One region of the Roseburia intestinalis L1-82 genome, then DNA from elsewhere that is predicted to be linked to it. Evidence: riboswitches for the same ligand, from Rfam matches in the RefSeq annotation. Region 1 holds a riboswitch; each other region holds the start of a gene.
The links. A riboswitch is a leader RNA that binds a small molecule or an ion and turns the genes downstream of it on or off. The one in region 1 is predicted to bind thiamine pyrophosphate.

Region 1 (5,688 bases):
ATAGAGGAAGTGCCGCCAAACTGTACCGTAGTTGGTGTTCCGGGAAGAATCGTAAAACGTGACAATGTGAAGATGCCGCGCAGTGATATGGATCAGTGCCATCTGCCGGATCCGGTCAAAGAGGATATTACTGTACTGCAGAGGGAAAATGCAGAACTGGTCAACCGTGTGCTTGATTTAGAGCAGGCAGTCCGGATTTTAAGTGCTGATGCACAAAAAACAAAATAAATTGCATTTTGTTCCGCAAAACAAGGAGTAAAATCCTCTGCTCATCAGAGGATTCGCATTTTGCTTCGCAAAACAAGGAGGATTATTTAAATGGAAAATAAATTTCAATTTTACAACACACTGACAAGAAAAGTAGAAACGGTGATCCCGCATGAGGATGGAAAGATCGGCATGTATACCTGTGGACCGACCGTATACCATTTTGCACATATCGGCAACCTCAGAAGTTACATCATGGAGGATGTATTGGAAAAATCACTCCGCTATGTCGGATATGATGTAAAACGTGTTATGAATATCACGGATGTGGGACATTTATCTTCCGATGCAGATACCGGGGAAGATAAAATGTTAAAAGGTGCAAAAAGAGAGCACAAAACAGTGATGGAGATCGCAAAATATTATACAGACGCTTTCTTTAGTGACTGTAAGAAGTTAAATATCAAGACACCGGATGTTGTGGAGCCGGCAACGAACTGTATCCCGGAGTTCATCCATATGATCGAGGTGCTGCTCGAAAAAGGTTATGCTTATGTGGCAGGTGGAAATGTTTATTTTGATACATCCAAATTAGACGATTATTATGTATTTTCTTCCCAGAGCGAAAAAGAGCTGTTAGTCGGTGTACGCGACGATGTGGAAGAGGACGTAAATAAGAAAAATAAAAATGATTTTGTACTCTGGTTTACAAAGTCAAAATTTGAGGATCAGGCGCTTAAATGGGATAGCCCATGGGGCGTTGGATATCCGGGATGGCACATTGAGTGCTCATGCATCAGTATGAAACATCTGGGCGAGTATGTAGATATCCACTGCGGCGGTGTAGACAATATTTTCCCGCACCATACCAATGAGATTGCACAGTCAGAGAGTTACCTTGGCCATACATGGTGTAAATACTGGTTCCATGTACAGCATTTAAATGATAAATCCGGAAAAATGAGTAAGTCCAAAGGGGATTTCCTTACCGTATCCCTGCTGCAGGAAAAGGGGTATGATCCGATCGTATACCGTATGTTCTGTCTGCAGTCCCATTATAGAAAACCGTTGGAGTTTTCCTATGAAGTATTAGATAATATGGCTGCAGCTTATAAAAAACTGACCAAACGAATCGCAGAATTAAAGGATGAGGGAACAGTACAGCAGGATAAATTTGATGCTTATAAGGCAAAATTTGAGGATGCGATCAGCAACGATCTAAATACATCGATGGCGATCACGATCATTTATGATCTGCTCAAAGATGATATGAACGATAAGACAAAACTTGCGCTGATCAATGATTTTGATAAAGTATTATCCTTAAATCTGACAACGGCACAGGCAGATGCAAAAGAGGAGATCGATGCAGAATTAGAAAGCTATGTACTTGCAAAGATTGAAGAACGAAAGGAAGCAAAGAAAGCAAAAGATTTTGCAAAAGCAGATGCAATCCGCGATGAACTGCTTGCAAAAGGCATTGTACTGAAAGATACCCGAGAAGGTGTGATCTGGCACAAAGCGTGAGAGAGAGGAAATGCCAATGCAGAAAGGAATAGACTCTTATATCAAAGAACAGTTCGGAATCAGTGAAGTGGATATCCGGACATATTCGCCTCTTACGTTAGCCTATATCGGAGATGGAATATTTGATCTGGTGATCCGGTCTGTTGTCGTAGGAAAAGGAAACACGAGAGCAGGAGAACTTCACAAGCGGACAAGCCAGATCGTAAAAGCACACACACAGGCGGAAATGATTGAAAAATTACTTCCGATGCTGACGGAGGAAGAAGCAGAAGTGTACCGTCGTGGAAGGAATGCAAAATCGCCGACAATGGCAAAAAATGCCACAATGTCTGATTACCGGAAAGCAACCGGATTTGAGGCGCTGATGGGATACCTGTATTTAAAAGATGAGTTTGAACGTCTGGTGGAACTGGTAAAGACCGGTGTGGACGAACTTGCACTTAAAATGTAAAAGGAGAGAGTAATGGGCTACGAAGAGCTGAAAATAGAGGGACGCAATGCCGTGTTAGAGGCATTCCGTTCCGGAAAAACAATTGACAAATTATTTGTGTTGGACGGCTGTCAGGATGGTCCGGTGCGCACGATTGTCAGAGAGGCAAAAAAACATGACACGATCGTGCATTTTGTGGAAAAAGAGCGTTTAGATCAGCTTTCTGAGACAAAAAAACACCAGGGAGTGATCGCAGTTGCTGCAGCATATGAGTATGCCGAAGTGGAGGATATGCTAAAATTGGCAGAGGAAAAGGGCGAGCCGCCATTTTTATTCATTCTGGATAATATCGAGGATCCGCATAACCTTGGCGCTATCATCCGTACGGCAAATCTTGCCGGTGCGCATGGTGTCATTATTCCGAAACGCCGCGCGGTCGGTCTGACGGCAACTGTGGCAAAGACATCCGCCGGAGCAATCAATTATACACCGGTTGCAAAGGTGACAAATCTGACTGCAACAATGAAAGAGTTAAAGGACAAAGGAATGTGGTTTGTCTGTGCGGACATGGATGGAACCTGCATGTATGATCTGGATTTAAAAGGACCGATCGGTCTTGTCATCGGCAGTGAAGGCGAGGGTGTTGGCAGACTGGTGCGCGAGAACTGTGATTTTGTGGCATCCATTCCGATGAAAGGGGATATCGATTCCCTGAACGCATCGGTGGCAGCAGGTGTGCTTGCCTATGAGATTGTGCGGCAACGCATGCGGTAGAAGACACCGCAGCGGTAGAAGACACCGCAGCGGTAAAAAACACAGCAGCAATAAAAGACGTCGCAGGTGGTAGAGAACACCGCAACGGTAGAAAAAAACGCCGTGGTAGATATTGTATCAGGAGTCTTGGGAGGAACATGTTAGAGTCATATCGGGATTTGACAGACGAACAGCTGATTGCGGCATTAAAAAACAGCGGTGATCCGGACGGAAAGATCATGGATTACATTTTAGATAAATATAAACCGCTGGTCCGCAAAAAGGCAAATGCAGTATTTCTGATTGGCGGTGAGACGGATGATCTGATCCAGGAGGGAATGATCGGTCTGTTTAAGGCAATCAGAGATTACGATGATACGAAAGAAACATCTTTTTTTCATTTCGCAGAATTGTGTATTACGAGACAGTTATACAAGGCAGTTGAGGCGTCGAACCGGAAAAAACATGCGCCGCTCAATTCCTATGTTTCTTTCTACTCAGAAAACAGTGAAAACGGATATCCTCTGGCGGAAACGCTGACCATGGACGGAATCGGAAATCCGGAGCAGATGATGATCGATCAGGAAAATGTGGCACAGTTCTGGGAGAAGCTCAGGACGCATTTAAGTAAGATGGAACGGGAAGTATTAGACCAGTATCTTGCGGGATTTCATTATCAGCAGATTGCAGAAAAAATGGGAAAATCACCAAAATCTATTGATAATGCGCTCTCCCGTATTAAAGCAAAAATTCGGGAGACGAATCCTGAAATAGGGAAGATGTAGAAGATTCGCCTTCTTTTTTGTAGATAGTCACGAAAAATACCTGTGCATATTGCATAAAAAATAAATGAGAAAATTGTAACATTTGTGAACACTTATTGAGAAAATCATGCTATTATAATCACTGTAAAAACCCCCCAATACATTATATATAGTTTTTGCTATACCCCATAGTAAAAATACCTTCTCCTAAAAAAGACAGCAGTGGCTGTCTTTTTTGTTGTACAAATATTGACAACCGTCACAGATTAGGCTAGACTGAACAAGTCGATAAAACTTAATAGAAAACAACGCAGAGGGACTGCATGTCCGGGAGAATGCCCGGAGGGATTGCAGTTGAGAAGGTTAAAACCTGACTCTTTGAACCTGTCAGTTAATACTGTCGTAGGGAGCGTATTGGGAAGATGCTATCTCCTGTCGCGCTTGCGGCAGGAGATTTTTTGACGTGGAGAATTCGTTTGCCAGACAGTGGTTCAAGCAGTCCCCCATGCGAAAAAGGAGAAAAACGTATGGAACAGTATACCACACAGATGGATGCCGCACGCAGAGGCATCGTGACCAAAGAATTAGAAATTGTAGCGAAAAAAGAGCGCATGACCGTAGAAGAGCTGATGCCGCTTGTAGCAGAGGGAAAAGTAGCAATCTGCGCCAACAAGCATCACACCTGCATTGATCCGGAAGGTGTAGGATCAATGTTACGCACGAAGATCAATGTCAATCTCGGTGTGTCGAGAGACTGCAAGGATTATGATGTGGAGATGGAGAAAGTGATGGCGGCTGTCAGCATGGGTGCACATGCCATCATGGATTTATCTTCCCACGGCAATACGATTCCGTTCCGCAGAAAACTGACTGCAGAATGTCCGGCAATGATCGGTACCGTGCCGATCTATGATTCTGTGATCCATTACCAGAGAGATCTTGCGACACTGACCGCAAAAGATTTTATTGATGTGGTGCGTCTGCATGCGGAAGATGGTGTGGATTTTGTGACACTGCACTGCGGAATTACAAGAAAGACAATCGAGCAGATCCGGAAACATAAACGTAAAATGAACATCGTTTCCCGCGGCGGTTCCCTTGTATTTGCATGGATGTGCATGACGGGGGAGGAAAATCCGTTTTATGAATATTATGATGAGATCCTTGAAATCTGCCGTGAGCATGATGTTACCATTTCACTTGGAGATGCCTGCCGTCCGGGATGTCTCGCAGATGCATCCGATGTCTGTCAGATCGAAGAGTTAGTAAGACTTGGAGAGCTGACAAAACGCGCATGGGAGAAAGATGTACAGGTCATGGTAGAAGGACCGGGACATATGCCGATGGATCAGATCGCAGCAAATATGAAGATCCAGCAAAGCATCTGCATGGGAGCACCATTTTATGTGTTAGGACCACTTGTCACTGATATCGCACCGGGATATGACCATATCACATCCGCAATCGGCGGGGCGATTGCAGCACAAAACGGAGCAGCATTTTTATGCTATGTCACACCGGCAGAACACTTGGCACTTCCAAATGTGGAGGATGTAAAACAGGGAATCATTGCATCAAAGATCGCGGCACACGCTGCAGACATCGCAAAAGGAGTCCGTGGTGCGAGAGAGATCGATGATAAGATGGCAGACGCAAGACGCGTCTTAGACTGGGATGCGCAGTGGGAATGTGCGATTGATCCGGAAACCGCAAAAGCAATCTGGAACAGTAGAAAACCGGAGCATGAGGACACCTGTTCCATGTGTGGAAAATTCTGTGCAGTGCGCAGTATGAACAAAGCGCTTGCAGGAGAATATATTGATATTTTGTAAAAAAGAGTGGAGGCTTCATTCCGTCTTATGTTATAATAAAACTGTTTCAATCAGCCGGTGATCAGATGAAAAGAATATATTTGGTTGACAGTGAGAATGTAGGCGATATATGGGTGCCGTTACTGGTAGCATCACAGCCCGATGAGGAAGTGATCGTATTTTATACGCAGAAAAG
Region 2 (12,377 bases), 1.6 Mb from region 1:
TTTCCTGAATCTTTGAGGAAATGGAAACACTAGAAACTCCTGCGGAATAGGCATCCAGGAAGGTTGTTGTAACCGTGGAAAATACAATAATGAGAAGTCCGACAACGCCGAAACCGGTTTTTAACATAATCTGCGCAATGTCATATTCACCGGTAAAAATAGCCGCTCCCATACCGATCATGTACATAAAAATGCTGACCAGACTGTAGACAATCACACTTGCGAGTGTTGCTGCAAACGGTTTTTCTGCTTCTCTTGTATAATCACTGATCAGCGGCAGCCAGGAAAGCGGCATTGCCACCGCAAGCTCTACGGCAGCTCCGAATGTCAAACTTCCGTCATCCACGATCGGCGTCATGCTGCCGCTGCCAAAGAAGATCACTTTAAAAAGTACCAGTGATAAAATAAAAAGTGCTGTCATGGCAACCGTATTTAATTTGCCAAGATTGGTCAGTCCAATGAAAATCCACACAATGATCAAAGCACCAATGATGACTGCCCACACCCAGTTTCCGGTATGTAAAACGCCGTCTGCCGCAAGTGCGCCATCATAGATCATGATCGCAGTCCATCCAACAAGCTGTAATACATTTAATACGGCAAAAAGAAGGCTTCCCTTCTCGCCAAAGCTCATTTTTACAGTTTCCATGGCACTTTTGCGCTCTTTCGCTCCGATCATTCCTGCCGCAAACATCATAAGTCCGCCGATCAGATGACCGAGCAGAATCGCTGCCATTGCTTTTCCAAAGCCAAGCGGTGCAAAGTATGTACCTGTCAGTATTTCGGCTAAAGATACGCCCGCACCAAACCAGATTAATCCGTTTGAAAAAACGGAAGTTCTCTTTTCATTCATCCTTCGTACTCTCCTTCGATCGCAAATGCATGGTTCATAGGTCCGCTTCCTTTTCCAAGGTCAAGCATGGCGGCAAGTGCGCCGGAAATATAATTTTTCGCATACCTGACGGAAGTTTCTAAATCCCTTCCTTTTGCAAGATTCGATGCGATTGCGGAAGAAAGCGTGCAGCCTGTTCCATGGGTATTTGGATTGTCAATTCTCTTTCCATGAAACCACACCGGCTCTTTTCCTTTCTGGAAAAGAAGGTCGTTGGCATCATTTAACTGATGTCCACCCTTCAATAAAACCGCACAGCCTAAAGTGTTACAAATGACTTCTGCTGCTTTTTCCATATCTGCTTCTGTTTTGATCTCCATTTCGGAAAGCACTTCTGCTTCCGGGATATTCGGAGTAATAACAGTTGCAAGAGGCAATAATTTACTTTTCAATGTGCTGATGGCGTCCCCGCTGATCAGTCTTGCCCCGCTGGTTGCCACCATGACAGGATCCACCACAATATTTTTTGCATGATACTCTGTCAGTTTTTCCGCAATTGTCTCGATCAATTCACTCGACGAGACCATTCCGGTTTTGATCGCATCCGGATGAATATCCGTAAAAATACTATCCAGCTGCTCTGCCAAAAATTTCGGAGTTACCTCCATAATATCTGTTACGCCGGTCGTATTCTGGGCAGTCAGAGCCGTGATCGCACTCATCGCGTATACGCGGTTTGCGGTCATTGTCTTAATATCTGCCTGGATGCCGGCGCCTCCACTAGAATCACTTCCAGCGATTGTTAATGCTGTGTACATAAAATTATCTTTCCTTTCCATATTGCATTAATTTTGTATAGCGACCTAAGGTGGTGCCCCCAATCTGCCGCTGTAATATATCATTTATCTTCATGCAGCCTTATCGGCGCAATCGACCAAAAACAAAAAGTGCAGGAACCCAACCAAAGATTCCTGCACAAAAACCACTTGTGATTCATTATCTCCCTACGTTGGCATTATCCAAATCAGGTTCCGGGTTAAAGCGTCCGCTTACTCTCAGCCCGCCTGTGCGAGCACCCCATTTTTTGTTTTCGACATCACTTTTGTGATGATCTGTTTTTTTTATAACAGCTTTATTATACACGCCTGTTCTCAAAATGCAAGTTTTTTATCCTGTGACATATAAAGTTCCGTAAAATACGGATCTGATTTCATCAGTTCCACAAAAGTCCCCTGGCAGAATCACGAACCAGGCAGGAAAGATTCTCCTTTTCCAGTGCCATCATGATCTCATCGTCCGGGACATTTCTGTCAAATAAAATATTTTCTCTGATCGTCCCATCAAAAATCTGAAAATCCTGGGATAAATAAACAATTATTTTCTGAAAATAATCTGCCTTATAGTTCAATAGAAAAGAATGAAATACCCCAGGCACAAGATAACCAGATGTAACTAATAGATTATGATCGATCACAGTGGTAATATTACATCAAAAACCGTTCCTCCAGACGGATTTGATCTGACTGCAATACTGCCATCATGCACTCTCACGATTTCACGGACAAGCGCAAGTCCAAGTCCTACACCGCCAAGTTCCCGGCTTCTGGATTTATCCACACGAAAGAATGGTTCAAACACGCGTTCCCTGAGTTCCTCAGGGATTCCGTTTCCCGTATCCTCCACGGACAGATAAACATGTTTTTCCTTCCGGTATGCAGTTACTGTAACCTGTCCGCCCGAATGATTATATTTTATGGCATTCTCAACAAGATTGTATACCAGCCTGTAAATAAGAATGTCACTTCCAACCATCGTTATATTTTTACATTTTCCAGTAAGTTTTATGTTTTTTTCCTGTGCAAGGGGATCCAGATCTGCTAACACTTCATCAACAAGCGCGTCAACCATAATTTCATCATCCCGTCCCACAGTCTGGAGTTCACTCATATCAAGGAGCGTTTTTACCATTTTACTGAGTCTTCCATTCTGCTCGGTAACCATCTTTATTGTCTGCAATGTATCAGCATCATTATCCGGATGCCGTGTAGAATTATAAAGATCAAGCTGTACCTGCATCAAAGATAATGGCGTCCGCAGTTCATGTGCTGCATTTGCGGTAAATTGCCTCTGTATCTCAAATGCGTCCGAGAGACGTTCAAGCATCTTATTATACGAAACGCTAAGCTGGTTCAATTCTTTAACTTTATTTTCTTCTATTCGTGAAGCTGCCAGATTTTGCGCCTGTACTTCTTCAATTTTATCAGAAAATTCACGGATTGGTCTGAGTGCATGCCCACTTATAAAATATGTAACTACCCCGCCAATAAGAGCCAATATGGCTGATATCAGCAGACTGTTTTTTTTGTAATCTTCCTTATTATTATATGCCTGGATAGAAAAATCATTGGCAAACTCATCCCACTTATCATCTGGAATGCTGATATATATTTCATCCGTATCCTCCCCGTTATCCTCTCCCTGGGCATCCACAGTCTCCTGCAGGGAATCGATATAATACACGCCATTTTTATAGACAAACATCGTCAGACATCCACATATAACTGCAATATATACTGTAATGATACAGGTAAGCCTCCACTGCAGTGACATTCTTTTCATCGTTCAGACTCCTCCCGTATTTTATATCCCTCTCCCACCTTGTTTAAAATCGGATCATATCCAAGTTCAGCCTTAAGCTTTTTCCTAAGCGAAGACATGTGTACTCTGATGGCACCACTAAAGCTATCCACGGATGCATCCCAGACATGTTCCATCAATTCCTCCTGACTTACCGGTCTTCCAGGATTCAAAAGTAAATATTCCAAAATACCATTTTCTTTTCTTGTCAGGGAAATCATTTTCCCTTTTGCATATGCCTCACGTCTTACCGTATCGAACTTTATCCCACCACTTTCCAGACACACATCTTTCTGCACAAATTTTCTTCTTGTCAGACTTCTGATACGCGCCTCAAGTTCCTGCAGATGAAATGGTTTTTCCATATAGTCATTTGCCCCTGCATCCAGTCCTTCAACCTTATCCGCAATCTGCCCTCTTGCAGATAATATAAGAACCTTTGTCTCCTCATTTCTCTGTCTGAGTTCCTTTAAAATCTCCATTCCATCCATACCGGGCAGATTCAGATCCAGAACGATCAGATCATAATTCTCCGTCAGGACACTTTCAAAAGCCTCTTCCCCATCATAACAGGTATCCACCTCGTACCCTGCATCATACAGCCGTTTTGCAACCATGTCACACATTTGTTTCTCATCTTCAACTATCAATAATCTCAAAATTCATTCACCCGCTTCTTAACACAAATTTTACAACAGCTATTGTATAATACTAACATCAGCTGGTCAATAAATACAACAAATGAAAGGAGTAAAATATCTTGAAGTGCAAAAAAATCTATCAGTCGATCCTGCTCATCTCAGGTATCACCATGATAAGTTACGGTGCGGTCAGAGGAGAAGCAGCTGTCGTGCTCGGTAAAGCAATAAAATTATGTCTGGAGTGTGTCGGAATTGGATAAAAAAAAGACTTTTCTATCAAAAAATATAGCTGTACTACGCGGATGGATACAGGCAGCTGCCACGCTGCTTACGAATATCCATATTCCTAATTTATGGAAAGGTAAAATATATCAGGGCAGCGTAAAAAACGTATGTGTACCAGGATTAAATTGTTACTCCTGTCCTGCGGCAACCGGAGCATGCCCAATTGGGGCTTTTCAGGCAGTTGTCGGTTCATCAGGATTTAAATTTTCATACTACATAACCGGATTTTTTATTTTACTCGGTGTAACACTCGGAAGATTTATATGTGGTTTTCTGTGTCCGTTTGGATGGTTTCAGGATTTACTTCATAAAATACCCGGGAAAAAATTTTCTACAGCCCGGCTCAAACCGCTGCGCTATTTAAAATATATCATCCTGATCATTTTTGTTATACTTCTTCCGATGCTGGTAACGAACTCTATCGGAATGGGAGATCCTTTCTTCTGTAAATATATTTGTCCTCAGGGTGTCCTGGAAGGAGCTATCCCTCTCGCACTTGGAAATGCCGCTATACGTTCTGCACTGGGAAAACTTTTTTCTTTTAAATGCCTTATTTTAATCACAGTTATTGTGTTAAGTATTTTGTTTTACAGACCATTCTGTAAATGGATCTGTCCTCTTGGAGCAATCTACTCATTATTTAATAAAGTCAGCTTTCTTTCTATTAAAATTGAGAACAGCAGATGCATCGGATGCGGGCAATGCCAAAAGGCATGTAAAATGGATGTGGATGTGTGTAAAACTCCAGATCATCCGGAATGCATACGATGCGGAGCCTGTATAAAAGCCTGTCCTAAAGATGCGATCCACTACCAGTTTATGGGGAAATCATGTAAAAAACAGAACAACAGTAACCAGCAGTCATAAACCAGTAACTATCAATCTTATTACAATTTAAAAAAGGAGCAATTATCCATGAAAACAAAAATTACATTTATTTCAGTTGTCACACTCAGCATCGCACTGCTGCTTACATCCTGCAGCGGAAAAGGAACTGTAAGCACCACAGAACCACAGAATACCACGGCTGAAGACAGCACGGCATCTGCGGACAATTCCAACACGAAATTGGATGATTTATATCAGCAGGAGAACCAGATCTTTGCAGAGCATAAAGATATATGGGACAAATTATTTGGTCTGATGAATAAAAACACTGCAGATTCAAACGGAAATTATGCTGATCATCTGGCTGATACCGCTGAATCAAACAAAGATTCTTTTACTGATGACGAATTCAAAACACTTACTAATGATATTGAAACCATACGAAAAATCGAAGAACAGATCGCAGAAATTGAAAAAGAAACTACAGAATCCGATAACAATGGGCAAAATACTAATTCTGAAGATGCATCACCATTCAAAAATTTCTCAGGTCAGGATTTCGATGGTAATTCTGTTGACGAAAGTCTTTTTTCCGAAAATGCAGTAACTGTCATCAATTTCTGGTTTACCGGCTGCAAACCTTGTGTTGCTGAGTTATCCAAACTGAATGAATTAAATGATGCAGTCAGGGCAATGGGAGGAGAAGTAGTCGGCATCAACACAGAAACCTTCGATGGAAATGAATCGGCTATCAAAGAAGCTGCCTCTGTTCTTGAAAGCCAGGGTGCTAAATACCGCAATCTTTCTATTGATTCATCTTCAGATGCAGGTAAATATGCCTCCAATATCATGGCATTTCCTACCACAATACTCGTCGACAGAAATGGTAACATCGTGGGTGATCCGATGCTCGGCGGAATCGATAATCAGGATAACTATGATACTCTGATGAAACAGATCCAATCTGTAATCGATGCAGACAGCTCAAATAAATAACTCTTTTATGATATTCTTTTGTACATAACCGGCACATCATACCCAACGGTTCTATTTTCATTCACTCCCGGACTTTCAGATACCTCCCGGCAGGTATCTGAAAGTCTCTCCCATTACCGGTATAACTTTCTTTTTATCTGCATTCTCCTTATGCTTTCTTAAGTCGTCCTCTTTAACGTTCCAATATAATCTCCATTATGATAAACAAATGGTCCGGGTTCTCCCTCTTCTCCAAAATATTCCGGTCTTAAGGACAAGATATCGAGCAGTTCATCAATTGTCTGCACCCTGGTTGCCTGATATGGCTGTTCAAATGCAATCTTTTCTACAAACAAATAATAATCACTATACTTTATCAGGATACCTGTATGACCTACAAAAACAGCATCCGAATATGGATCATATATTACGATACTAAGAAGTGATATTCTGTCATTGTCTATTTGAAATCCATATTCTTTCCAGCTGTCGCAAAATGCAGATTCCGGATGTCTGTCATCCGTAACACTCTTTTCACCATAAAGTGTGGTAAACATGTCTTTGTTCTCTTTTAGGATTTCATATCTGTCCACATTATCTATCGCTTCTGTATCAAACATCAGATAGGTTCCCTCATAATGATCTTCCGTTAATTCCGAGCGGATCACCCCATCTAACAGAAGAAAAGCTGTCATTCTACAGTCCGCATCTGAATAATCATGATTCTGTTCCCAGCCATCCATACATTTACCGATATCCGCTTTCATTTTCCCAGGATCTGACCATGTATCTTCCAGCTTCGCATTTTTTCCTGCGGAATCTGCAAAATCAACCGCCCATTCCCGAAATATGTCTACATGCGCAGCTCCCGCAGAGTCAAGTTCTTTACAGATCTCAGTAATCGTATTGTTCCCTCCCATATATGTTGCACCAGGTATCTTTTGTTTCTGCACTGTTTCTGTGCAGGCCGCCAGCATCATAAATGCAGACACAATCATAGCAGACAGTTTCATTGCTGTTTTTGTTCTGGTTTGTTTTTTCAACAGATATTACCTCTTCTCCCCTAAATGATCATGACGTAAAAATCGTTCCTGTCAATTCTTTTCATCCTCGATCGTGAGTGTTCCAGGTCTTACATTCAAATAGATACTGCCCTTGTCCACTTTATACATATCAAGCAGCATTACCCAGAGACGGTGTATTGCGTCAAGTAATACATTCGATACCTCTATGCTGTATGGCAGCAGTGCATGAATATCAAAAAAACGCATGCCAAGTGGTGGTAAAAATACCATATTGCTTGATTTTACTTTCTGCTCTCCTATGCTTCTGTTTGCAGTTTTTAACATTTCATAAGTGATCAGACAAAAATCTTTTCCTTTATATTTACAATAGTAAGAAACATAGCACTCATCAATCGTCCAGTCTAATCCGTCCTCATGCTCAACGGGTTTTTCTTCTGCCGGATTTGCCTCGGTAGTCATAACCTCTACACTCCAGCGGATTCTTCCTTCTTTTGTCTCTCCCATCATCTCCTGGATCTCACGAAAAATTTCTTCCTGTTTTTTCACATTAATCTCCATTTCTAAGCAGCTAATGATATTATTTTTTTCATAAAAGCTATATATTTTGCCCGGAAACAAATAGCCGTACTAATCCCTCACATAAATATCCGAAAGGTTCTCAAGGATCGCTCCTGCGACATCCGGTTTGTTCATCGTATAAATATGCACATGATTGACACCGTTTGCGATCAGATCGATGATCTGGTCTGTCGCGTAGGCGATACCTGCCTGTTTCATGGCAGCCGGGTCACTTCCAAAACGGTCAACGATTGCAAGGAAACGGCGCGGTACCAAACTTCCGGACAAGGCAATGCTCCGTTTTACCTGGTTTGCGTTGGTGATTGGCATAATTCCTGCTACGACAGGAACATCGATTCCATGTTTTAGTGCTTTGTACATAAAGTTATAAAGAATATTATTGTCAAAGAACATCTGTGTTGTGAGGAACTCACATCCGGCATCCACTTTTTCTTTCAGATGGATCAGATCTTCCTCTAATGTCTGTGACTCAGGATGTCCTTCCGGATAGCAGGCTCCGCCGATACAGAAATCTCCCTGTGATTTGATATCATAGATCAGCTCACTTGCATGTTTATACTGATTTGGCAGCGGGAAATCCGCATTCTGCGGGATATCTCCGCGCAGTGCAAGTACATTTTCAATCTGCTTTTCTTTTAACTCCTGAATCACAGAGGCAACTTTCTCCTTAGTCGAAGATGCACAGGTGAGATGTGCCAGTGCCGGAATATGATTCACATTTCGCACTTCATTTGCAAGTTCTACCGTATAATCAGAAGTTCCGCCGGTTGCACCATAAGTAACACTCATATATGCTGGTTTCAATGCTGCCATATCTCCGACAATCTTTTTGTAGTTGTCTAACTGTGCACCCTGTTTCGGCGGGAACAGTTCACAGGAAATCGTTACATTCTCTGTATTTAATAATTCTGTAAGTCTCATAAATCCCTCTTTCTGCTAAAAGCTTCGTAATTTATCGGAACCGTCATCCACGGTATTCTCGATCTTTCGTATCACAACATAATAGGAATAATTCTCATTGACAGCCACTTCCACGCGGTCACCGACCTTATGTCCAAGCAATGCCTTTCCAAGCGGTGACTCATTGCTGATCAGATTCTTTAAAGAATTACCGCGGACGGTGGTCACAAGTTTATAAACTTCTTCCTCATCGTCCTCCTCAAAATAAACCGTCACCGTATTATTCATACCAACTTCATCCTCCGCAGAATCCGTTGAAATCACTTTTGCTGTTTTGATCATTCTCTCTAAATAGCGGATACGGCTCTCATTCTGGTTCTTATCTTTCTTTGCCGCATGGTACTCGAAATTCTCACTTAAGTCTCCCTGCGCTCTTGCCTCCTTCACTGCCTCTAAGGCCTCTTTGCGCACCACAAGTTTCCGGTATTCAATCTCCTCTTCCATCTTTTTTATATCCTGTTCGGTCAATTCGTCGTACATGAATCTTCCTCCTTACTTGTCATTTCAGCGATTATTATAAATTCTTTCCAGTTTTCCGTCAAATAAATTTCTGTGTAAACATCTCTTTACTGATCCATTGAATCTCGCATTTTGTACATTTTTTGGCACATACTGACAATATATATCCACTTGCGGGATCATAGCTTTGCAGATACCATTCTCCCGTCTGCCCCGCTTTTAAAAATTTAACCTGATCCTGCAGTACACAAAACGATGCAAGATCCAATGCTATCCCTTTTCCAACCGCTTTGATATAACTTTCTTTTCTTGTCCATAACTCTGTAAAATAACAGTCTGCTTTTTTCATTTTTCCCTTTTGTAATGCCAGATATTCCTCCGGACAGAAAAAACGTTCTGCCACTTTCATCTGTCCTTTCCGGATCTGTTCCACATCAATTCCAACTTCTTCATCTGAAAAAACACCTGCCACATATCTTCCCGAATGTGACAGGTTAAAATGTATACCGGTTTTTCCATTTAATACCGGTTTTCCTTTCTCTCCGAATCTAAGATACATCTGCTGCATTTTCCCTGGTAACAGACTGATTCCATATTCCCTCAGGGCATACTCTAACAATAATCCTGCTGCTAAAGATCTGCACCGGTCTTCTTTTTTTTTCAATTGCATTATTTTATTTTTCCGGTCTTCCGTGATAAAAGGCAGCATCTGTGCAAATATCTTTTCATCCCCAAATGGAACAATATCCGTCATATAAATCTTCACGCGTCTTATTCTCCCTCGATCCGGATAATGCTTCTAAGATGTTCTCTTTCCCTGGACAATTCCTCATATACCGGCATCAGTCCATCATTTATTCCGGCACGAAGCGGCTCTACAATTTTTTCGACCGTATCAAACATCGGTGTGATTCCCATATTGGCAAAGACACCTTTTAAAGTATGTGCACAGTCAAACGCCTTTTTTCTCTCATCTTCTGCAAGTGCCTCTTTTAATCCATCAAAAGCCTCGTCCTCTGCCACCATCGGAAGGCAGCTTTTATATAATTCCTCATCTCCTAAAAAACGCTCTAAAGCTCCATCTAAATCGCATCCCCATGCTCTTAATTTTTCCAATACCTCACACATTTTTCTATCATTCCTCCGATTGTTCTTTTTCCTGTTCCATCTCCCTGTCTTTCGTTTTTCCGGATAATAACAGCCTGTATTTTTCTAATTCCCATTCCAGTTGTTTTGGTTCTGTCACATTTAAGAAAACACCATATATGATATGTTTATTTCCTACAATTCCTACATCATACAGCTTTAATGATATAAAAATTTCTTCTCCTGCTTCATTCTTCCTGGAAAATTCACATTGTGTTTCACGTCCTTTATCTGCTGTATAAAAAAAGGCATCCAGAATACGTTTATGATATCGTTTTGGAATTCCCTGAAAAATATCTTTTTTCTGACTGATATTCTGATATCCAAACACCTCATAATACGCATTATTTACGCGTATTATCTCAATCTGTTCTTTGCCGTACTCATAGACAGCCACACCCTGTTTCGCATTTAAAAAGAGTGACTCCAGCTGGGAGGCCGGCGTCCACAGGCTATCTATGTCAACTAAGCGTTCTGTCTCTTTCTTTCTCTCCGCATGCGGCCTGTCAAACTGCAGTTTTTCGTATTCTTCCACAGGCATCGGTTTTGCAAAATAATATCCCTGTACATATTCACAGCCAATACTCCGCAAAAATTCCACCTGTTCGATCCGTTCCACGCCTTCCGCAACAACCGGCATATTCAGCCATTTTGCCATACGGATCACTGCCGCCATGATATTTTCTCCGCGTCCTTCCCTGTCATCACCGGCAAAAAACTTCATGTCCATCTTTAAAACATCAACCACAATATCCTTTAAAACATTTAAAGAAGAATAACCACTTCCAAAATCGTCCATCAGAATGTAAAATCCCTCTTCGCGCAAACGCTGCATCATATCCTGCACTGCTTTGGGATTTGTATTGTATGCGCTCTCTGTCAGTTCTACCTGAAACAGTCTGCGTGGAATCCGGTAACTGTCCACCAGATTGCAGATCACATTCACGATATCTTTGTTGTAAAGACTGACCCTCGAAAGATTGACGGATATCGGAAGCGGATTCTTTCCTTCATCCATCCACTTTCTAAGCTGGATGCAGGTCTGCTCCCACACATAATAATCCAGCTTTGTGATAAATCCATTCCGTTCAAATACCGGTATAAACTCTCCCGGTGAAATCATTCCCCGTTCCGGATGTTTCCAGCGAACCAGCGCCTCCGCTCCTGCGATCTGATTATCGCTGAGCCCGTATTTTGGCTGATAGAATACAACAAATTCATGATTTTCCAGTGCACTTTTCATGCTGTTTACGATCCGCTGTTCCTTCTCGATCTCCTGGCTCATCTGCCGTGTATAAAATGCATAGTTACGGATATAATTGCCTTTGCAGTGCTTTGCCGCAAGGTTGGCACGATCGTACATGTGATCCGGTGTTATTTTCTTTCCAGCGATCAGGTAAACACCAAATATCGGTACGATATCAAAATCAAGCGGGTATCTGCTTAAGATATCACGCATTTTATCAAAACTTTCGACCAGTTCTTTTGTATTTTCATAGGATACGCAGAAGCAGAATATATCCGCATCCATCCTGCCAAAGGTAACGTCACTGCGGTTTCTGACTGCACATATCAAAAGGTCTGCAATATATTTCAGCAGCATGTCCCCTGCACTCATTCCAAAGAAAGAATTGATCAGCTGGAACTTTTCAATATCCATCCGCACAAAAGCAAAATGCCGGTCCGGATATCGCTCTAACATAGCAGATGTCGCCTGAAACATATTGGTCTTATTATAGATGCCGGTAAGGATATCATATTCTGCACGGTACTTTAATGCTTTGCTGATATTCTGACTGCTGCTGCCAATCACATTCTTCAGCCGGAACCGGACAACATCCACATCATACGGTTTCCGGATAAAATCCCACGCTCCCATGCCCAGGCATTTAATCTCTGTCTCAATGTCAATCTCCATCGTAAGTACAATGACAGGTATTGCCTGATACATCTGCGCTTTATGATACCGTTCCAGAAAATAATACCCGTCATACTCCGGCATAACGATAT
Region 3 (12,377 bases), 1.5 Mb from region 1:
CATCAATGGCAAGTGCGTTTAATGAACAGACTGATCCGGGTGTGGTTTATAAATCCTTCTCAGCTTCCCAACAGTCAATACGGAGCATATAGCCAGCACTGGTATACACATCAATGCTGTTGCGTTGTGGATTGTATTCTGCAAATATTGTTCTCATCGTAACTTATCTCTTCTTATCGTTGAATCAATTATTCGTTACAAAAATCAGAAGCATTTCAATCAGTTCACCATGTCACATTTATTTTGTGTATATAATTTTCTTGCCCTTGTATTTACCCTTATCAGAGTTCGTAAATTCATATGGGAAGATATAACATAGGGAAAGGCTAAGGGAAAGCTAACATGCGATAAACTTAGTGTTTTCAAGGTTTGAGAGATATTTGATAACAAAATATAATAGTTATTAAATCCCTTGGAATAGATAAAATCTCAATTCAAGTTTGCCAGATTCATATCTAACAGGTAGAACAGATTTTTTTATAGATAAGATGATGCTGGGGCGAATAAAGTTTTTTATCGTTCTATCATTGATAGTACCTTGAAAAATTGCACAAAGATCGGACTTTTTTTGTGACTTTGGGAGAAAATCAGAAAATCTTAGTATGCCTGTTAATTTAAAAAATTCTGAATAATAACTTTCTCTGCTTCTTCTCCTCTGTAAGTCCAAGTGTACGAAGTTTCAGAAGCTGTTCATCTATAATGGCTTACCGCCAATGTTTGTTAGTGATTTCCCGCACAGCCATGCTTATCCTCGCCACAATGATGCTCTCCGCATGAATGACCATCCTCATGATCGTGGTGTGTACAGTGAACATCCGGATTGTATGTCAGATTGCCTTCAAGATATGCTTTTACAGCTTCGTCTGCATCACCTGATACTCCACCGAACAGTTTTATTCCCGCAGCAGCAAGTGCAGCCTGTGCTCCTCCACCGATGCCACCACAGATCAGAACATCTATATCTGCTGAATTAAGAAATCCTGCAAGTGCACCATGTCCCTGTCCGTTTGTGTCCACAACCTGTGTGTTAACAATTTTGTTGTCCTCAAGATCGTACACTTTAAACTGCTCTGTGTGTCCGAAATGCTGAAAAATCTGTCCGTTTTCGTATGTCACTGCTATTCTCATTTTATCCTGTCTCCTTTATGATTTCTGTTTTACTGCTTGTTATTATAGTTACATATCACAATCCTATCTGTGATAGTCACATTTCTGGCACTGTTTCATCTCATTTTCCACATCTTCCTTATAGAAAATATCTGACCACCGGCAGATACTCTGCAATATCGGAACAACCGAATTTCCTTTTCCTGTAAGTGAATACTCAACTCTCGGCGGTATCTCATCATATGATTTCCGGTCGACAATACCATCGGCTATGAGATCTTTTAACGTTGCTGCTAAAACTGCGTCTGTGATGTTATACATTTCTTTCCGTATCTCGCTGTAACGCAGTTTTTTTGCTGGCGGAAAGCACGCATATAATACGCGATTTCCATTTGCCACCAAAGACCGTATTCAAGCGGACAACGGATATCAGCCTCTAATTTTTTTCTATATTTTGCCATAAAAAACACCATTTTTCGCATATCAAGTTTATGCGTAAGCACAAATCTTGCGTGTGAAAATGTTATTTTTCACACTAATCACCTTCAGGTTTTTGGTAACTGCTCAAAATCTCTGAGCCAATTACATATATTATAACCTGAAAGTAATCTTTTTTGAAGACCAGCTATGAAAAGTCAACCATAAATTAGCAAAAAATTTCTTTTTCATATCGGTGGTAAAAAAGGGTAACTTTAATAGAGCTCCCTTAGGGTGCTTTTTCAAAATCTATCGATATTGGTATACAGACCTCTTATTCGAGGTTGAATTCTACTTCGCCAGTGAGCATCTTCCAGATGACTCTGACAAGCTTGCCGGCACAGTGCCCAAGTGCATTGTAGTGAGACCGGCCTTCAGCCCTCTTGGCATCATAATAAGCCTTGAAGGTTGCGTTGTTTCTGACAACGTTCCAAGCTGCATTTACAAGGGCATATCGTAAAACACGAGAGCCACGTTTGGACATCCTTGTTGTCTTAGCCTGAAAGTTACCAGACTGATAAACAGAAGGATCCAAACCGGCAAAAGCAAGCAGCTTGTTAGGATTGGAGAAACGGTGAATATCACCTATTTCACCAAGAATCATTCCACCATTGATATAACCGATACCAGGAATGGTCATGATGACAGAATCGTTGAATTTCATGATATCCGTCATCTCAGCTTCAATCTTTTCTAATTGGCTATCCAGTAACTCGATTTGTTGAATGGTTTGAGTTATCTGAATAGATATAGCGCTGTCGTTAGCACCGACAGACTTCTGTGCGAGAACTCTTAATTCTTTGGCCTGTTCTTTGGTAAAGTGTCCGTGTGAGTTCACTTTGAGCAGATTTGCCAGATGAGTCATATGCATGGAAGCAATCTCTTTTGGAGAAGGTGTTTCTTTTAATAAAGCATAGACAGCGTGTTGATGCAGACCGGATTTGAAAAAGTATTGAATCTCCGGAAAGACCTGATCAACATAGGTTGTCAGTTGAATTTTCAATCGGGTACGTTGCTTTATGGTTTTCTGACGGAAACGTCCCAATGCCTTAAGATCCATCATATCGAGATCGAAGAAGCTGACGAATCTGAGGTTGTCCTGCATCATAAGAGTTTTAGCAATCACGTAAGTGTCGACCTTATCTGTCTTAGTTTTGCGAACGTTATTTTTTCGCATTTGACAGGTTTTGATGGGGTTCAACACACACACTTGGTAAAGCTCAGTAACAAGGTATCGAACAAGGTTGTCACCGTAGTGTGCCGTTGACTCAAGACCGATGATGAGGCTGTTCTTATCGAATGATTCGAGTTTAGAGACCAGCAGTTGGAAGCCATCAGCGTCATTTGTGAATTTGAACGGCTCAATGATTATTTCACCGTCGGAAGAAATCGCAGCGGCGAAATGATTAAGTTTGGCAATATCAATGCCTACGTAAATTTTCATGAGGTTGTACCTCCCTTTCCTAAAGTCTGATACCATGATGTCCACCAACGATTATCATCGTAGACTTGATAGAAATAAGTACTCTGAGTGAAAAACACTCCGGCAACATCCAGCTAATAAACAATTCAGATAAATGTAGTGGCAATACACTCCAGTTGAGTAGTCAAGCTACAGAAAACAAATCAAAAGTCCATAGTATCTGAATTGTATTGAACCACGATATTAAAAGAAAGGAAATATGTGATAATTAACTTCCTAATTATCATACAAGTAACTATGAAATTTATTAGCAGGTTTTAAATTTCTTTTTTATTATCTGCTCCGTTGTTGTTAAATGAAAACCACCCCATTGCGCATTTCCCCTGTCTGTGATACCATAATGAGCAAATTTTCCATCATTTTTTAACCAATACAAAAGACTTTTGCAGGAAGGAATCCCCTATGAAAAAGCACAAAAGCATTACCATCCTTCTGATGTGTATGTTACTTCTCGTGTCTGTCTGCGCAGGCATTTTATTTGGAAGCGTGAATATTGCATTCAAAGATATCTTAAATTGTCTGACCGGGGCAGACCGCAGTTCTACTTCTTATATTTTAATCACTACCGTGCGCATTCCGCGCTTGCTCGGCGGACTTTTTGCCGGGATCGGGCTGTCCTGTTCGGGTGTGATCTTACAGGGCGTAATGAACAATTCGCTGGCAAGCCCAAGCACGATCGGTGTCAATTCCGGCTCCGGTTTTGCGGTCATGCTCGCCATGATCTTTTTCCCGGCAAACTCATTTACACTTCCGGTCTTTGCGTTTTGCGGCGCCCTGATCACCACACTGCTGATCTTTTTTCTGGCTGCGCTCTCAGACAGTTCAAGGACTACGATCATTCTTGCCGGAATTACAGTCTCAAGTTTTTTAAGTGCAGGCATCAATACGATCAAACTTTTAAATACGGATATCACGGTGAATCTGACGTCTTTTCTGATCGGTTCCCTCTCCGGGCTTACCCTAAGCAGGCTGATCCTGCCGTGCCTCTGTATTGCTATTGCATTCTTTGTTTCCTTGTTTCTCGCACAGCCATTAAATATGCTCGGGCTTGGGGATGACATCGCGCGCTCCCTCGGACTGCGCGTTTCACTCACCCGCTTTTTGCTTCTGTCCCTCGCAAGCATCCTTGCCGGATGTGTCGTCAGTTTCGCCGGTCTGCTCGGCTTTATCGGACTGATCATCCCGCATATCTGCAGGCGGCTTTTTGGCAATGATGCACGTTTTCTTTTGCCGTGCTCCGCACTTTTGGGCGGCAGTTTTGTACTGTTATGTGACCTGCTCGGACGAATACTCTTCTCTCCGTTTGAGCTGCCCGCCGGGATTATCATGTCGTTCGTCGGCGGACCGTTTTTCCTGTATCTGTTACTGAAAAAGAAAGGAGGGCGCAGAGTCCATGCTTGAATTTCGCAATGTTTCCGTTTCCTGTCAGCACACGCCGATCTTAAACGACATCTCATTAACTTTCCGTGACGGGGAGATCACCACGATCCTTGGCCCGAACGGCTGCGGCAAGACTACCCTGGTCCAGTGCTTAAACGGTGCTTCCACGGTGACCGCCGGACAGATATTCTTAAACGGACAGGATTTTCTTAAAATTTCCCCGAAAGAACGTGCAAGAGAAATTTCCCTGCTCCCACAGGTCCGCACGATCATTCCTGCTATTCCGGTTAAAATGCTTGTGGAACACGGGCGCTTTCCTTATCTTGGATTTTCCCGCCGGAAATCAAAGGAGGACACTGAAATTGTAAACCGTGCCATGGAATTTACCCACATCAGCCAGTATGCCGACCAGTATGTCGACACGCTCTCCGGCGGTATCAGACAGCGCGTGTTTTTTGCCATGGTGTTAGCGCAGGATTGTGATTACATCGTGTTGGACGAGCCGACCACCTATCTCGACCTGACCGGGCAGCGCGAATTTTACGCCATGATAAAGGAATTAAAAAAACAGGGAAAAACGATTATTCTGATCTTACATGATCTGAGTCAGGCGGTGCGCATCTCAGATACGCTGGTTGTCATGAACCGCGCCGGTTCCAGATCTCTTGATAAAGCAGCGCATGCCGGTACAGACTCTGATGTTAAAGCAACTGATTTTCCCGGCAGCATCGCCATGGTTAGCACGCCCCAGGAGTGTCTGCAGTCGCATGTGATCGAGGATGTGTTTCAGACAAGCTGGAAAAGGTTTACGGATGAAGATGGGGAGTATTACTTTTTTGAGTAATACTCTTTTTTGTATGAATTTTTCTTGACATATGGATTAAAATTATGTATTTTTATTTTGCATTTGATTGTGCACAATTTAATTGTTTTAAATCTTTTATTTTGAAAGGAAACTTTTACTATGAATTTTTATGATTATGAAGCAGAGGATGCAGGATTTGAGATTCTTGATTTCCCATGTAATCAGTTTGGAAACCAGGCACTTGGAACAACCGAGGAGATCGCATCTTTCTGCGACGCAAAATTTGGAATTACCTTTAAACTTTTTTCCAAAATTGAAGTAAATGGAGAAAATACGCATCCGCTGTACAAATATCTGAAAGAACAAAAAGGTTTCGGAGGATTTGATCCAAACCACCCTCTCACCCCGCTGCTCGAAAGCGGATTATACCGCACCCAGCCGGATTTCCGTAACACCCCTGATATCAAGTGGAACTTTACGAAGTTTCTGATCGACCGGGATGGAAATGTGGTAGAACGGTTTGAGCCTACCACCTTTTAGCATTTCTATCCATGTATCATCTGAAATCAATTCTGCTTTATAGGATGTTTTGAGCACTTCACGCGGCGAACCCGCAATAAAACCCGTCATTGCATAATATTCTACCAGTATATCCTTCATAACTTTCCATGCCAGATCAAATGTGATGCTAAATTTTGCACTGGTTCCACTCAATACAAAAGAATCCGAAAGATCCCGCTGTTTTGCTTCTGCAAGTGCATCAAAATCCTTCACACCGGACACGGCAACATCAATGTCACTTCTCTCCAGTGCTGTTCCTTTCGCTCTAGAGCCAAATAAGATCACCTCCACCGCCGAAAAATGTCTGCAAAGTTCTGCAACCGCCTGTATTACTTCTTCTGCCCTCACAAATACTACCTGCCTTTTTCACATATTGAAATCATTTTAGCAGACGTTGCCGGTAATAGCAACGATTGCCTTTGACGTGTATTTATGTTTTAATATGAACACTTAAAGAATTTTCGCCAGCAGAACGGAGCGTACAGGTCTTTATTGACAGTTATTTTCTGAATGAAACAGGTCTGATCAGTGTGCATCCAAATGAAAATACGGCTACCGTATTGTTAAAAACAAAAGATTTGTTACAGATCATAAAAGAACACGGAAACGCCGTTGATGTTGTTTCCATCTAATCAGATAATATACAAAAAGGAAGCACACTCTGCTTTAAATGTGATCCATTCACTGCAGTATGCTTCCTCTTTTTTTTAATTACAACTCCATCTCTGCCGTCTCCCCGATCACAATAACCGCCGGAGACTGCATCCCGGATTCTTTTACTTTTTCTGCAATATCAAAAAGTGTTCCTCGCACACTTACCGTTTTTCCATCAAAATTTCCCTGCACCACTGCTGCCGGTGTTTCCGGAGATTTTCCATACTCCATCAGCCGTCCGGCCAGTTTTGAAAGCTGGTGCATTCCCATCAGAAATACAAGCGTGCCCTCCACTGCCACAAGTTCTTTTAGTCCTTCCGGCAGACTGTCCGCAGTGCCTTTCGTATGTGCCGTCACCACATGAAAACTGCGGCTTTTTCCACGGTGTGTTACCGGGATTCCTGCTGCCGCCGGAACCGCAATGGCAGATGTGATTCCCGGCACTTCTGTCACCGGGATTTCTTTCGCCTTTAACGCTTCCATTTCCTCACTGCCTCTGCCGAAAACAAACGGATCTCCGCCTTTTAAGCGCACCACGCGTTTGCCTTTCTTCGCATGTTCGATCAGGATCGCATTGATTTCTTCCTGTTCCCTGCTATGTACACCGATCCGTTTCCCGACATAAATTTTTTCACAGCTCTCCGAAGCGTGATCTAACAGACGCGCATCGATCAGATCGTCATAGACAAGCACCTCGGCTCTCCGTATTGCATTTAAACCGCGCAGTGTGATCAGGTCATATGCACCGCAGCCCGCACCGACGAGCGTTACCATGCCTGTACTGACGATTTTCCCTAATCCAGTCTGTTCCGCACTCTGGCAATAATCTCTGATCCGCTGCCTCGTCTCTTCCTCATCCGGCACGCGGTTTTCATCCATGCAAAGCTGTGCTGTCTCTTTCAAAAATCTGGCTCTGATCCTGTCATCTGCAATCATTTTTTTTGCAGGTTCCCGGATTGATTCTAAATAATCAAGGATCTCTTCCATCTGATTTGGAAGTTCCCTCGCCATGCGGCTTCTTAATTCTGCCGCGATCTGCGGACTGGCTCCTGCGGTGGAGATTCCCGCGGTCAGTTTTCCTTCTTTCACAAGAGACGGAAATAGAAAACCGCAGTAATCTTTGTCATCCACCACATTGACTAAAATTCCTTTTTCCTGACACAGTGCGCTGATCCTGTGGTTTAATTCCCTATCATCGGTTGCCGCAATGACAAATGCACAGCCCTCGATATCCTCCGGCACAAAGGGACGCTCCTCACACATAAATGCCGGATCCTGTTTTAATTTGTCCATAATATCCGGTGCTATTATGGTAATCTTTGCACCGAACGGCTTCACCTTTTCTGCCTTGTGTGCTGCAATCCTGCCGCCACCCACGATCAGGCCTTTTTTATTTTCTATATCAATAAAAAACGGAAAATATGCCATTTTCAAACCAAACCTTTCTCACTCCGCCTCCGGGTACAGAATATCTGCCAGCTGCTTATAAGCCTCTCCCCATTTTGCATTCGGTTTTAAGTTGAATAAGCGCTTATCAAGGATATAATAATGATCATTTTTCACAGCGGTCAGGGATGCCCATGCCGGGTTTGATGTCAGAAGATCTTCCACATTTTTCATGGCGGCATCGCTGTCATTTCCCTGAATCGTCACAAAAATATACTGTGGATCAGCCGCAATGATCGCCTCCATGCTGAGGTCATCTAACAGGCTCTCGTCGCTGTCTGCGATATTCACACATCCAAGGTCTGCCAACATTTCCCCGCAGACATTTCCGTCACTGCCCTTGGCCTTTACATTGCTTGATGCTGCCCGAAGGAATAATACAGTCGGATTACTGCCGTCCGCTCTCTGCTTCATTGCCTCTACTTCTTTCTGCACATCAAGACCATTTTTCTGATAGAGATCATCTCTGCCGGTGATCTGTGTACAGATGGAAAGCATATTTAAATAATCATCAAAATTTGCAACGTCAAAATAGGCAACGGTAATTCCTGCCTGTGTCAGTGTTTCCTCCATTGCAACGTCTGCATCCGTATTTGCACTCGCGATCACAAAATCAGGCTCCGCTGCAATGAGCTGCTCGACATCCGGCTCCAAAATGCTGCCAAGATTTACCACGCTCTCATCAAGGTCTAAACCAAGGCTCTCCCAGGAATCATTTGCTGCTGCAACAACATTTCCGCCTGCTAACATCCATACATCCGTAAAACTTCCGATCAGCGTTGCCACACGATCAGCAGATTTCACTGTCACCTCACGTCCGAGATCATCGGTAAAAGTATAACCCTGTGTCTGTGTTTCGGTATTTGTTTCCAATGTCTCAGTCCCGGCTTCTGATGATCCAGCGTCTACTTCCAGTGTCTCAGACAGTTCCATATCTGCTTTACTGTCCGTTTTCTGCTCAGCCACAGCCGGCACATTCCCTGCTGTTTCATCTGCAGAAGTCTCCTTTGCTCCCCCGCAGCCTGCAGAAAGAAGCAGCGCTGCAAGCACGCCTGTCAGTGCCAGTTTCTGATAAATTTTTTTCATGTTTTTCATCCTCCGTAAGTTGTTTCTACATTTTTGACATTATATTTTTTGTTGCTTTTTTTGTCAACTATACAGGTCTCGCAGAGGGATTAAAATTTCAAGGCATAAATTTGACTTTTTCGTCATTAATTGCTATAGTGGGAAACGTTCCATACAAATGCTAGGGGTGCTGTTTATACCATATGGTATTGACAACGTGCTGAGAGATGATTTCATCGACCCTTATTACTTGACCCGGATAATACCGGCGTAAGGAAGCGTTTTCTTTTACTTTATTCTGGTAAGAAACAATCCCCCGTGTTTGTAGACAATAAAATGTACGCTCCGCGAACATTCTATTATCATGAATTAGGATTCTGGTGTCAAAAGGTGGCTCACAACTTAGCGATTGTCAAATTGCACAAAGTTGGGACTCGTTTTGTGACTTTGGGAGAAAATTAGAAAATCTTAGTATGCCTGTTAATGCATAGTGTTTTGCTGCCATGGATGGCAGCAAAAGTCTTAACGTCCCATGGACGGGACGTTTAAGACGTACACGTCACTCCTGGAAAATCTAAATCAGGCATACTTAGTTTTTCTTATTTTCGGACAGCGGAACAAAATAGATCCGACTTTGTGCAACTTGACAGTCAAAAATTGAAAACCACCTTTTGATACCAGAATCAAATCAGGAAAACAAGGAGGAAAATCCTCTGCTCCTGCAATGGCAGTCGCATTTTCCTTCGGAAAACAAGGAGGATTTATGAATAACTTTTTTGCTACACCGGAAGGAGCCTGGGGAGACGGCTCCGTACATCTTACGATCACGGGAATCGTGATCGTCGTCGTTATCATCGCATTACTGCTCATCGTAGCAGCTTTTGTGCGTCAGAAGAATGCAAGCCGCAAGGCAGCACTGACCACCAAACAGCTCGTCTACTCTGCAGTTGCCATCGCACTTGCCGTGGTATGTTCCATGATCAAATTGTTTGAGATGCCGATGGGTGGTTCCGTCACATTACTTTCCATGCTTTTTATTGTTTTAATCGCATACTGGTATGGCCCTTATGTCGGCATCATGACAGCTGTTGCATATGGTCTGGTTCAGTTTGTAACAGAACCGATTTTCTACACGATCCCACAGATGCTGCTTGACTATCCGCTCGCATTCGGTGCACTCGGTCTTGCCGGATTTTTCAATAAGAAAAAATGGGGACTTCAGATTGGATATGTAATCGGCGTTTTCGGACGTTTCATCTTTTCCACGATCTCTGGCATTGTATTTTTCGCATCCTATGCACCGGAAGGCATGAACCCGATCCTTTATTCTTTAGGATATCAGGCCTCCTATCTGGTACCGGAAGCAGTCATTACACTGATCATTATCAGCATACCGCCGGTTGCCAAAGCACTGGCACACGTAAAACAGAATGCAGTAGAAGCATAAAATCAAAAAAACAGCCATACCGTTTTTATTTCAAAGCGGTACGACTGTTTTTTTAGTTTTTTTAGTTTTTTTAGTTCTTTTATGTATTAATCCAACAGCATCTGTACGCATCCATACATTCCGGCATCATTTCCAAGTCCTGCAGGCACAAACTTTGTGTTGCGGCAGGCATGGAAGGATGTCTCCACAAAATGCTTCTGGATGCTCTCGATCAGGATACTTCCTGCTTTGGAAACACCACCACCGATGACAACAACTTCCGGGTCAACCACACATGCAATATTAGATAAGGTAGATCCTAAGATTCCGCAGACTTCATCCACTAAACCAAGTGCCACTGCATCTCCGCTCTTTGCCTCATCAAACACATCTTTTGCGGTCAGTTCCGGGAAGTTTCTAAGGCTTGTCTCATCGTTGGTCTTAGCAAGTTTTCTCTTTGCCACACGAACGATACCGGTTGCGGAAGTGTACTGCTCTAAGCATCCGTACTGTCCACAGTTACATGCCTCGATCTCATCATGATTTACGGTAATATGTCCGATCTCACCGCCTGCTCCGTTAAATCCTGCAACGACCTTTCCATCTACGATGATACCGCCGCCGACACCGGTTCCAAGTGTTACCATGATAACGTCTTTACAGCCTTTTGCTGCCCCCTGCCACATCTCTCCGAGAGCTGCAACGTTGGCATCATTTCCTGCTTTGACCTTAAGACCTGTCAGATTTCCGAGTTCTTCCTCTACATTCACGATTCCCCAGCCTAAGTTTACACAGCGGTTTACAACACCGTTGCTCTTAACTGGACCTGGAACACCGATTCCAACACCCTGTACATCATCTTTGCTGATGCCTTCCTGTGCCAGTTTATTATCAACTGCCTGTGCGATATCAGACAGGATTGCTGCTCCGTTATTTTCCGTGTTGGTCTTGATCTCCCATTTATCGATCAACTTGCCGTTTGTTTCAAAAAAACCGATCTTACAGGTAGTTCCCCCGACATCAATTCCAAATGCATACTTTTTCATTTTCGATCCTCCAGTATTCTTCGCAGCAACATACCTGCCACGCGTTTTTTTGCTCATATTAAGGTAATGATAACGTTTCCAAATTTGTATGTCAAGCCTTCATCAGTGCTTTCTGCATTCCAAATCTGCTCTGTTGTTTCTGTGTTCTGCTGCTCACTGCTGTCGTTCGCCTTGTTGTTATTGCTGCGGTTAGTCTTACTGCTGTTGGTCTTGTTGCTGTTGGTCCTGCTGCTGATCTTGTTGCTGTTGTTGTTCCTGCTGTTGTTGCTGTTGCTGCTCCTGCTGCTGATCTTGTTGCTGTTGTTGGTCCTGCTGTTGATCTTGTTGCTGTTGTTGGTCCTGCTGTTGTTGCTGTTGCTGTTGGTCCTGCTGCTGATCTTGTTGCTGTTGTTGTTCCTGCTGTTGTTGCTGTTGCTGCTCCTGCTGCTGATCTTGTTGCTGTTGGTCCTGCTGCTGATCTTGTTGCTGTTGGTCCTGCTGCTGATCTTGTTGCTGTTGTTGGTCCTGCTGTTGTTGCTGTTGCTGCTCCTGCTGCTGTTGCTGCTGTTCCTGTGGTTGCTGCTGATCCTGTTGCTGCTGGTTCTGTGGTTGCTGCTGATCCTGTTGCTGCTGATTCTGATCCTGCTGCCCGGCATTTTCATCCGCATTCTGATCCGGATTCTCCTCCGTATCTTCCTGATGGAATGTATGAACCTCATCCGATACCTGCGCATACGGTAAAAATTCCATCGGAGAACGTCCTTCATGTGCCTTTAACATAAACTTCTGCCAGATCGTGCCCGGATAAGTAGATCCCATCAGTTTATCCATTTTTTTCGGCATATCATAACCAACCCAGACACTCGTCGTGTAATATCTCGTATATCCCACAAACCATCCGTCCTTCTGGTCGTTGGATGTACCTGTCTTTCCGGCTGCAGGCATACT

Region 2: linked by a shared signal. The riboswitch ahead of thiD (bifunctional hydroxymethylpyrimidine kinase/phosphomethylpyrimidine kinase) and the one ahead of thiC (phosphomethylpyrimidine synthase ThiC) in region 1 are both predicted to bind thiamine pyrophosphate.
Region 3: linked by a shared signal. The riboswitch ahead of thiT (energy-coupled thiamine transporter ThiT) and the one ahead of thiC (phosphomethylpyrimidine synthase ThiC) in region 1 are both predicted to bind thiamine pyrophosphate.

The regions. Positions count from the first base shown of each region.
Region 1 is NZ_LR027880.1:3,326,928-3,332,615, reverse strand. Features, by position in the region: gene epsC (serine O-acetyltransferase EpsC) at 1-228, shown strand, start outside; gene cysS (cysteine--tRNA ligase) at 319-1,734, shown strand; gene RIL182_RS15695 (Mini-ribonuclease 3) at 1,751-2,185, shown strand; gene rlmB (23S rRNA (guanosine(2251)-2'-O)-methyltransferase RlmB) at 2,198-2,938, shown strand; gene RIL182_RS15685 (sigma-70 family RNA polymerase sigma factor) at 3,076-3,702, shown strand; TPP riboswitch at 3,984-4,107, shown strand; gene thiC (phosphomethylpyrimidine synthase ThiC) at 4,209-5,513, shown strand; gene RIL182_RS15675 (PIN domain-containing protein) at 5,579-5,688, shown strand, end outside.
Region 2 is NZ_LR027880.1:1,688,950-1,701,326, reverse strand. Features, by position in the region: gene cytX (putative hydroxymethylpyrimidine transporter CytX) at 1-853, opposite strand, end outside; gene thiD (bifunctional hydroxymethylpyrimidine kinase/phosphomethylpyrimidine kinase) at 850-1,650, opposite strand; TPP riboswitch at 1,816-1,922, opposite strand; gene RIL182_RS07915 (hypothetical protein) at 2,046-2,306, opposite strand; gene RIL182_RS07910 (sensor histidine kinase) at 2,303-3,451, opposite strand; gene RIL182_RS07905 (response regulator transcription factor) at 3,448-4,095, opposite strand; gene RIL182_RS07900 (CD1871A family CXXC motif-containing protein) at 4,230-4,370, shown strand; gene RIL182_RS07895 (4Fe-4S binding protein) at 4,363-5,262, shown strand; gene RIL182_RS07890 (TlpA disulfide reductase family protein) at 5,311-6,219, shown strand; gene RIL182_RS07885 (DUF4300 family protein) at 6,378-7,211, opposite strand; gene RIL182_RS07880 (hypothetical protein) at 7,293-7,781, opposite strand; gene metF (methylenetetrahydrofolate reductase [NAD(P)H]) at 7,851-8,723, opposite strand; gene greA (transcription elongation factor GreA) at 8,739-9,242, opposite strand; gene RIL182_RS07865 (4'-phosphopantetheinyl transferase family protein) at 9,301-9,987, opposite strand; gene RIL182_RS07860 (Hpt domain-containing protein) at 9,993-10,349, opposite strand; gene RIL182_RS07855 (EAL domain-containing response regulator) at 10,357-12,377, opposite strand, start outside.
Region 3 is NZ_LR027880.1:283,731-296,107, reverse strand. Features, by position in the region: partial or broken gene RIL182_RS01365 (DUF6061 family protein) at 1-157, opposite strand, end outside; partial or broken gene RIL182_RS01360 (NifB/NifX family molybdenum-iron cluster-binding protein) at 721-1,128, opposite strand; gene RIL182_RS22010 (winged helix-turn-helix transcriptional regulator) at 1,192-1,428, opposite strand; gene RIL182_RS22005 (hypothetical protein) at 1,401-1,568, opposite strand; gene RIL182_RS01350 (IS110 family RNA-guided transposase) at 1,859-3,028, opposite strand; gene RIL182_RS01345 (FecCD family ABC transporter permease) at 3,470-4,468, shown strand; gene RIL182_RS01340 (ABC transporter ATP-binding protein) at 4,461-5,291, shown strand; gene RIL182_RS01335 (glutathione peroxidase) at 5,412-5,792, shown strand; gene RIL182_RS01330 (nucleotidyltransferase substrate binding protein) at 5,676-6,161, opposite strand; gene cysG (siroheme synthase CysG) at 6,525-7,895, opposite strand; gene RIL182_RS01320 (ABC transporter substrate-binding protein) at 7,914-8,999, opposite strand; TPP riboswitch at 9,152-9,272, shown strand; gene thiT (energy-coupled thiamine transporter ThiT) at 9,742-10,425, shown strand; gene RIL182_RS01310 (ROK family glucokinase) at 10,512-11,450, opposite strand; gene RIL182_RS01305 (transglycosylase domain-containing protein) at 11,646-12,377, opposite strand, start outside.